Regions from separate parts of the Pandoraea morbifera genome, predicted to be linked through region 2. Evidence: riboswitches for the same ligand, from Rfam matches in the RefSeq annotation. Region 2 holds a riboswitch; the other holds the start of a gene.
The links. A riboswitch is a leader RNA that binds a small molecule or an ion and turns the genes downstream of it on or off. The one in region 2 is predicted to bind thiamine pyrophosphate.
Positions count from the first base shown of each region.

Region 1: linked by a shared signal. The riboswitch ahead of thiC (phosphomethylpyrimidine synthase ThiC) and the one ahead of PMO31116_RS18335 (FAD-dependent oxidoreductase) in region 2 are both predicted to bind thiamine pyrophosphate.

Region 1 is NZ_CABPSD010000009.1:191,495-195,702, reverse strand. Features, by position in the region: gene PMO31116_RS16120 (carboxymuconolactone decarboxylase family protein) at 1-341, opposite strand, end outside; gene pdxR (MocR-like pyridoxine biosynthesis transcription factor PdxR) at 584-2,098, shown strand; TPP riboswitch at 2,225-2,323, shown strand; gene thiC (phosphomethylpyrimidine synthase ThiC) at 2,397-4,208, shown strand, end outside.
Region 2 is NZ_CABPSD010000012.1:29,245-33,452, reverse strand. Features, by position in the region: gene PMO31116_RS18345 (SDR family NAD(P)-dependent oxidoreductase) at 1-245, opposite strand, end outside; gene PMO31116_RS18340 (ABC transporter ATP-binding protein/permease) at 340-2,109, opposite strand; TPP riboswitch at 2,362-2,504, shown strand; gene PMO31116_RS18335 (FAD-dependent oxidoreductase) at 2,639-3,763, shown strand; gene thiS (sulfur carrier protein ThiS) at 3,780-3,977, shown strand; gene PMO31116_RS18325 (thiazole synthase) at 3,979-4,208, shown strand, end outside.

The DNA of each region.
Region 1 (4,208 bases), on a different contig from region 2:
AAATGGGCGCGCAGCTCGGCGAATACCTCGTCGGGCACGTGTCCGTCCTGCACATTGGTGACGGCCTCCGTCCATGCCAGCGCAGCGCGCTCGGCAGGCGAGTACAACTCCGTCTCGCGCCAGGCGTCGAGCAAGTGCAGGCGGCGCGGCTCGATACCGACTTTCAGCGCGTCGCTCACGTGCATGTCGATGCAGTACGCGCAGCCATTGAGCTGCGAGGCGCGCAGCCACACGAGTTCCACGAGACCGCCCGGCAGTCCGCAATCGTGAAAGTAGTGGCTCAAGGTGCCCAGGTATTCATATGGACGCGGGGCGGCTTTGATGTAGTTCAGACGCAGCATGGATGCTCTCCGTTCGGTTGAGGTCGGTTCGTATCGGGAATTCTCATCGTTGACGATACGCACGTCTTGTCTTAATCAGAAGAGCCAAAAGCGAATAAAATTGCTAGGCCATAGTGAGCCAAGCCGCGCATATTCCCGGTCGGGCGAACCGCGCGGCTCGCACGGCGCGCCAAGACCGTCGGATCGTCTTGGCACGACACCCGCCGTCCGCCGCCCGAGTCACCGTCCTGGAACCGTGTGCCATGTCCGATAAATCGAGTCCGTCCGCGCTCGCGGTGTTGCATCTGGCCGACGCCCCTCAGTCCGCCGGCCTGCCTGCGTATCGCGCGTTGTACGAGCGGATTCGCGACGGCATCCTCTGCGGCAAGCTCGCGCCCGCGTCGCGCCTGCCATCGACCCGTGCGCTCGCCAGCGAACTCGGCGTGGCGCGTGGCACTGTCGAAGCCGCTTACGAGCGGTTGGTCGCCGAAGGATTCGTTATCGGGCGGGGGGCGGCCGGCAGTCGCGTCAACCCGCAGTTGGCCGCCAAGGTCATGCCGCCTGCGACCATCGGGTCGCGCGGCGCCAGGTCCGGCGACCTGGGCAGCGCCGCCTGGCGCGACTTCGGCGAGAACCCCGGCAGCCTCCCGTTGAACGCGGCGGGCATGCCGTTACCCATGCAGAACGGCATGCCCGCGCTCGACGAATTCCCGCGCAAACTGTGGGCTCGCCTGGCGGCGCGTCACGCGCGGCACCTCGGTGCCGACGGACTTCATTCCCAAAGCGCCGTCGGCTGGGCGCCGTTGCGCGACGCCATCGCCGGCTATCTGGCCATCGCTCGCGGCATCCGCTGCGACCCCGCGCAGATCATCGTCACGGCGGGTTACCAGGGCGCGCTCTCGCTCATCGCCCGGGTGTTGCTCCACCCGGGCGATGCCGTGTGGTGCGAGGATCCCGGCTACTTCCGCGCATGGCAGGCGCTGCGCATGACGGGCGCCACGCTGGTGCCCGTGCCCGTCGACGCGAATGGGATCGATGTGGCGGCCGGCGAGCGCACGGCGCCCGACGCGCGCCTTGCGGTCGTCACGCCATCGCATCAATCGCCGCTGTCCGTCACACTACCCCTCGCTCGGCGGCTGGCCCTGCTGGCGTGGGCGCAGGCGCGCGATGCCTGGATCGTCGAGGACGATTACGACAGCGAATTCCGTTACACCGGCGCACCGCTGCCCGCGCTCAAGAGCCTCGACGGCGGCGAGCGCGTGCTCTATGCCGGATCGTTCAGCAAGGTGTTGTTTCCCGGATTGCGTCTCGGATACCTCGTCGTGCCGCATTCACTTCGCGACGCTTTCGTGGCCAGCACTTCGCTCGCCTCGCCTGCCCAGGGGTGGATCGAGCAGGCAACGGTGACCGATTTCATCACTCAGGGGCATTTCAGCCGCCATATCAAGCGAATGCGGCAACTGTACGGCGAGCGCCGCGCCGCGCTTGCGCAGGCACTGCGTCAATACGTCGGCACGCGCCTGGAACTCGCGCAGCAGGCGGGCGGCATGCACCTGCTCGGCTGGCTGGAAGCGCATCGCCAGGATCGCGACCTGTGCCGCGCCGCGCTCGCGCAGGGTCTCGCGCCAGGTGCGTTATCGTTTTTCAGCGTTGCCCGGACAATGCCGCCCGCGCTCGTCATGAGTTTCACCAATGTGCCGCAAACCCAGGCTGCAGACGTTGCGCAACGGCTTGCGCGCGCGTTCGAGAACGATGACAAAGCCCGCGCGGCGCCATAATTCGCCATCCGGTTTGCCCGCATCCCGGATGCAGCCTGCATGACGCGCCGCACCATCATCCGTTCACGTTTTTCGGGACACATCGTGCTTGTGCTCGCCCGGCATGTCGGTGTATCGTTGCCGCAAAGCTAAGCGCAGGGGTCCTGCAACGTGAGTTGTGGGTGAGAAATACCCTTAGAACCTGATCTGGATAATGCCAGCGCAGGGAGCGTAGAAATTCCTCGCCCCCGTTCATGCTCCTGAGCCGCTTTGCGCCGAAATTGTCGGCGTCAACACGTGCCCCGCCAGGAGACATTGCATGAACGCCAACCCGAAGTTCCTCTCAGCCAACGCGCGCGTGGATGAAGCCGCGATCGCACCGCTGCCGAATTCCCGCAAGATCTACGTGCAAGGCTCGCGCCCCGACATTCAGGTGCCGATGCGTGAAATCTCGCAAGCCGACACCCCGACGAGCTTTGGCGGCGAAAAGAACCCGCCGATCTACGTGTACGACACCTCGGGTCCGTACACCGATCCGAACGCCAAGATCGACATCCGCTCCGGCCTGCCGGCTCTGCGTGCCGCATGGATCGAGGCGCGCGGCGACACCGAAGCCCTACCCGGCCTGACCTCGGCCTACGGCCGCGAGCGCGCCGACGATGCCGCGACGGCCGACCTGCGCTTCCCGGGCCTGCATCGCACGCCGCGTCGTGCCAAGGCCGGCAAGAATGTGACGCAGATGCACTACGCGCGCCAGGGCATCATCACGCCCGAGATGGAATACGTCGCGATCCGCGAAAACCTGCGCCGTCAGGAGTACATCGAGAGCGTGCGCCAGACCGGCCCGCAGGGCGAGCGTCTGGCGAAGCTGCTCTCGCGCCAGCATCCCGGCCAGCATTTCGGCGCCAGCATCCCCGCGGAGATCACGCCGGAGTTCGTGCGCAGCGAAATCGCTCGCGGGCGCGCCATCATCCCGAACAACATCAACCACCCGGAATCGGAGCCGATGATCATCGGCCGCAATTTCCTCGTGAAGATCAACGCAAACATCGGCAACTCGGCCGTGACGTCGTCGATCGGCGAGGAAGTCGACAAGATGACGTGGGCAATCCGCTGGGGCGGCGACACGGTGATGGATCTGTCGACCGGCAAGCACATCCACGAAACGCGCGAGTGGATTCTGCGCAACAGCCCGGTGCCTATCGGCACCGTGCCGATCTATCAGGCGCTCGAAAAGGTCAACGGCAAGGCCGAGGACCTGACGTGGGAAATGTTCCGCGACACGCTCATCGAGCAGGCCGAGCAAGGTGTCGACTACTTCACGATCCACGCCGGCGTGCGTCTCGCCTACGTGCCGATGACGGCCAACCGCATGACCGGCATCGTCAGCCGCGGCGGCTCGATCATGGCCAAGTGGTGTCTCGCGCATCACAAGGAAAGCTTCCTGTACACGCACTTCGAAGAAATCTGCGAAATCATGAAGGCGTACGACGTCGCCTTCTCGCTGGGTGACGGCCTGCGCCCCGGCTCGATCTACGACGCCAACGACGAAGCGCAGCTCTCCGAACTCAAGACGCTGGGCGAACTCACCCAGATCGCGTGGAAGCACGACGTCCAGGTGATGATCGAAGGCCCGGGCCACGTGCCGATGCAGCTCATCAAGGAGAACATGGATCTCCAGCTCGAGTACTGCGACGAGGCGCCGTTCTATACCCTCGGACCGCTCACGACGGACATCGCGCCGGGCTACGACCACATCACGTCGGGCATCGGTGCGGCGACCATCGGCTGGTACGGCACGGCCATGCTGTGCTACGTCACGCCGAAGGAGCACCTGGGTCTGCCGAACAAGGACGACGTCAAGGAAGGCATCATCACGTACAAGCTTGCCGCCCACGCCGCCGATCTCGCCAAGGGCCACCCCGGTTCGCAGATTCGCGACAACGCGCTGTCGAAGGCGCGTTTCGAGTTCCGCTGGGAAGATCAGTTCAACCTGGGCCTCGATCCGGACAAGGCTCGCGAGTTCCACGACGAGACGCTGCCGAAGGATTCGGCCAAGGTCGCGCACTTCTGCTCGATGTGCGGTCCGCACTTCTGCTCGATGAAGATCACGCAGGACGTGCGCGATTAC
Region 2 (4,208 bases):
CCTGCCGACGGGTCCGTCAGGTCGCCGAACCAAACGGCGCACTGGGCGCCGAATCCCTCGCAGGCGTGACGAACGTCCGCCAGCCGCGCCTGACTCGCGTCGGAGGCGCCTCGGGTATGCAGGAGCAGGCGGGTATCCGGTGAGGCAAGCCGGCGCGCGATGGCGGCGCCGATGCCCGATGCCGCGCCGGTCACGACAATGGTGCGCGCGGCGCGCGGGCCGGACGGGAAAGCGGGGGTAGTCACGATGTGCCCGAAGCAAGCCAGAGGTGCTCGTGATTATGCCAAACCCCCTGCTCGCCGGAACAGGCGCGTCAATAATATTTATGAAGTGAACGAATCAGGCCGCGCCGACCACCCGTGACCTTTCGACGTCCGCCGTCGCGGGTAGCGTGAGGGTGTGCTGATGGAAGCGTCCAAGCGTATCGCGATGCGCCACGCTCACGAGGGTCGTGGCCGGCAGGCTGGCGTGCAGCGCTTCGTACACCGCTTCTTCCGTCTGGACGTCGAGCGCGCTGGTGGCCTCGTCGAGGAACAGGTAGTCGGGCTTTTGCAGCAGCGCGCGCGCCGCGGCGAGCCGTTGCTGCTCGCCGCCGGACAGCCGCCGCGCCCAGTGCGCGACGCTCAGGAGTTCGTCGCCGTACTGATCGAGCTTCACGGCGTCGAGCGCGGCGCGACATTCGGCGTCGGTGAAGGCGTCGGGCGCCGAAGGAAAGGCGAGGGCGGCCTTGAGGGTGTCGATCGGCAGGTAGCTTTGCTGCGAGAGAAAGAGTACGCGGGCGCTCGCGGGCACCTCGATGCGCCCGCTGCCGAACGGCCACAGGCCGGCGAGCGCGCGCAGCATGGTGCTCTTGCCGCAACCCGAGCGCCCGCGAACGAGCCAGCGCGAGCCGGGCGCGAAGGTGAACGACCCGGCGTCCACGAGCGGGGCGCCGTTGGGCAGCGTGAGCGTGAGGTCGGTTGCCGCGAAGGCGGGCGCCTGGTCGGCCGTCTGCACGTCGATGCCCCCCGCGCGTGGCGCGGCGTCGATCACGCGCATGAATTCGCGCAGACGGTTGATCGTCGCCTTCCAGTCCGCCAGCGTCGAGAAGCTGTTCACGAACCATGAGAAGCCGTCGCTGACCTGCCCGAACGCGTCGATGATGCGCATGAGCACGCCGAGCGTGAAGGCGCCCGCGAAGTAGCGCGGTGCGGCCGCCATGATCGGGAACACGATGGCGATCTGCGCATAGATCGAGTTCGCGAAAATCAGTCGCTTGGTCACGACCATGATTTGCCACCAGTTGTCGCGCACGGCGCCGAACGCCGCTTTCAGGCGTGACAGCTCGGCACCCTCGCCGCGGTAGAGCGCCACCTGCTCGGCCGATTCGCGCAAACGCACCAGCAGGAAACGAAAGTCGGCTTCGACCTGCTGCTGGCGATAGCTCAGGCCCACCAGCGGGCGGCCGACCTTGAAGATGAAGAACGAGCCCACGAGCGCATACAGTGCCGCGACCCACACCATGTAGCCGGGAATCGTCACGTTCATGCCGCCCAGCGCGAATGACACCGCGCCCGAGATCGTCCAGAGGATCGTCACGAACGAAAACAGCGAGACGAGCGTGGTGAGCAGGTCGAGCGACAGCGCGAGCGAGGAACTCACCAGCGTGCGAATGTCTTCCGATACGCGCTGATCGGGGTTGTCGGTCAGGTGATCGCGCTCGATCCGGTAGTACGCCTGATGCGCGAACCACTTCGTGAGCGTGGCATCGGTGACCCACTGCCGCCAGCGGATCTCGAGCATCTGGCGGAAGTAGGTGCGGAAGGTCGCGATGATGATGAAGCTGAAGGCGAGGATCGCGAATTCGACGAGCGACGACTTGAAGACGGGCCAGTTGCGCTTGTCCAGCGCGTCGTAAAAGCTCGCGTTCCATGCGTTCAGCCGCACGTTGATGAACACCACGGCCAGATTGAGCACGACCACCAGCGCCAGGAGCCGGCGGCCTTCCCAGCGCTTTTCCGACACCCAGTAGGGGCGGATGAGTTGCCAGGCGCTCGGGTGTTTCGGCGGGATGGGGGCGGGCGTGGCCGGATCGTCCGGCGGCGGGACGTCGGGCGACGCAGAGGACATCGGCGTGTGGACCATGATCGTCGGGCGGCATTGCCGCGAGGAGGCAACCTGTTATGGGGAAAACGGTTCGTTTGACCGTTGTTCAGGATGCTGCGTTGCACGATTTGCGGCCCGAAACGCGCGTCACATCGAAATTCAGTTTACGCGTTGTTACAAGGCCTGGGGGATTCGTCAAAAAACGAGACGCGACGAGCGTGCAATCGCCCGGGAGGCCAGCTTGCACGGGCGTCGGCATCTATGTTGTAATGGCTGCGGGCGAAACAGGGGTGCTCCGTGTCGGACGCGGGGGTTAACGGTCAGCGTTAACCATGCGTCACAAAGGAACGCGGGGCTGAGAGAGACCCTTTGCACCCGACCCGGGTAATACCGGCGTGGGAAGTTTCCGACTCCTCCAGTGGGGTAAGGTGTCCAGACACCGTTTCGTCCTTTTGCTTTCATGAGGAAAGGACCCCATGCGTTACCTTCCACACACATCTTCGCGGCTTCCCGAGTGCCTGCGCGCCGTTACGGCCTGCGCGGCATTGCGCGTATGAGCGCCCCGATTTCGCATCCCGACATCGCCGTTCTGGGCGGCGGCCTGTCCGGCCGCCTGCTCGCCTGGCAGTTGATTCGGGCGGGCGCGCGCGTCGCGCTGTACGAACGCGGCGACGCCGAGGGTTCGAGCGCGGCGGGTTGGGTGGCCGCCGCCATGCTCGCCCCGCTGGCCGAAGCTGCCGTGGCCGAGCCGAGCATCGTCGAGATGGGGGCGGTTGGCCTGGAGCGCTGGCCGGGGCTCATCGACGGCCTGCCCGAGCCGGTGTTCTTCCAGCGTAACGGCACACTGGTCGTGTGGCATCAGCCCGATCGTGCCGAATCCGTGATGTTCGACCGCCGCATGCGCGCGAACGCACCGCCGGCCTTGCTGCGTGGCGGGGTGGAGCGGTTGGCCGGGCCGCAGTTGGGTGAGGTCGAGCCGGCGCTGGCCGGTCGCTTTCACGAGGGATGGCTGTTGCCCAACGAAGGGCAGCTCGACAACCGTCAATTGCTGCGTGCGCTGGCGGCCGGCCTGGCGAAGGCCGGCGCGGAACTGCACTGGCATACCGAGATCGCCGAAGGCGCGTATCCGCAGGCAGGGCTCGTCATCGATTGCCGTGGGCTCGGTGCGCGCACGGCGTTGACGCAACTGCGCGGCGTTCGCGGTGAAGTGGCGCGCATTCACGCGCCGGGCATCGGGCTGCGGCGGCCGGTACGCCTGCTGCACCCGCGCTACCCGATCTATATCGCGCCGAAGGAAAACGATCTGTACGTGATTGGCGCGACCGAGCTGGAATCGGAGGATATGTCGCCGATGACCGTGCGCTCGGCGCTCGAACTGCTGTCGGCGGCGCATTCGCTGAATCCGGCATTCGGCGAGGCGCGCATCGTGGAACTGAATGTGAACTGCCGCCCGGCGCTGCCGGACCACCTGCCTCGCGTGCAGTGGGATGGCGCCCGGGTGATGCGCGTGAACGGTCTTTATCGTCACGGCTACCTGATCGCTCCGGCGGTGACGGGAGAAGCGTGCGCGTTGGCGCAGGCATTGATGCAGACAACGGGCGCGCCGTCGGGGCAGGCGTTCGACTGGGAGACGTGGCGAGCCAGCCGGCCGTGGCCGGACCTGTTCCGCCAGGCATGAGAGGGAGCCGTACGAGATGGATATCCATATCAATCAACAGACACTGAGCGTGGCCGAGACCGCGACGCTGGCCGAGGCGCTGGCCGCCTATGGCGCGAAGCCGCCGTTTGCGGCGGCCATCAACGGCCAATTCGTGCCCAAGACCCAGTACGCCGCGCGCGCGCTCGCGCAGGGTGACAAGATCGACGTTGTGCAACCGGTCGCCGGAGGCTGACATGAACGCATTCACCGAATCCGCCAGCGTGGCCGCCGGCAGCGCGCGCGACGCGCTCACGCTCTACGACACCCGTTTCGGCAGCCGTTTCCTGCTGGGCACGGCCCGTTATCCGTCGCTGCAGGCGCTCAACGACTCGATCGACGCCGCGCGGCCGGGCATGGTCACGGTGGCATTGCGTCGCCAGTTGTCGGGCACGGGCGCGCAGGCGTCGGAAGGGCATTTCTGGGA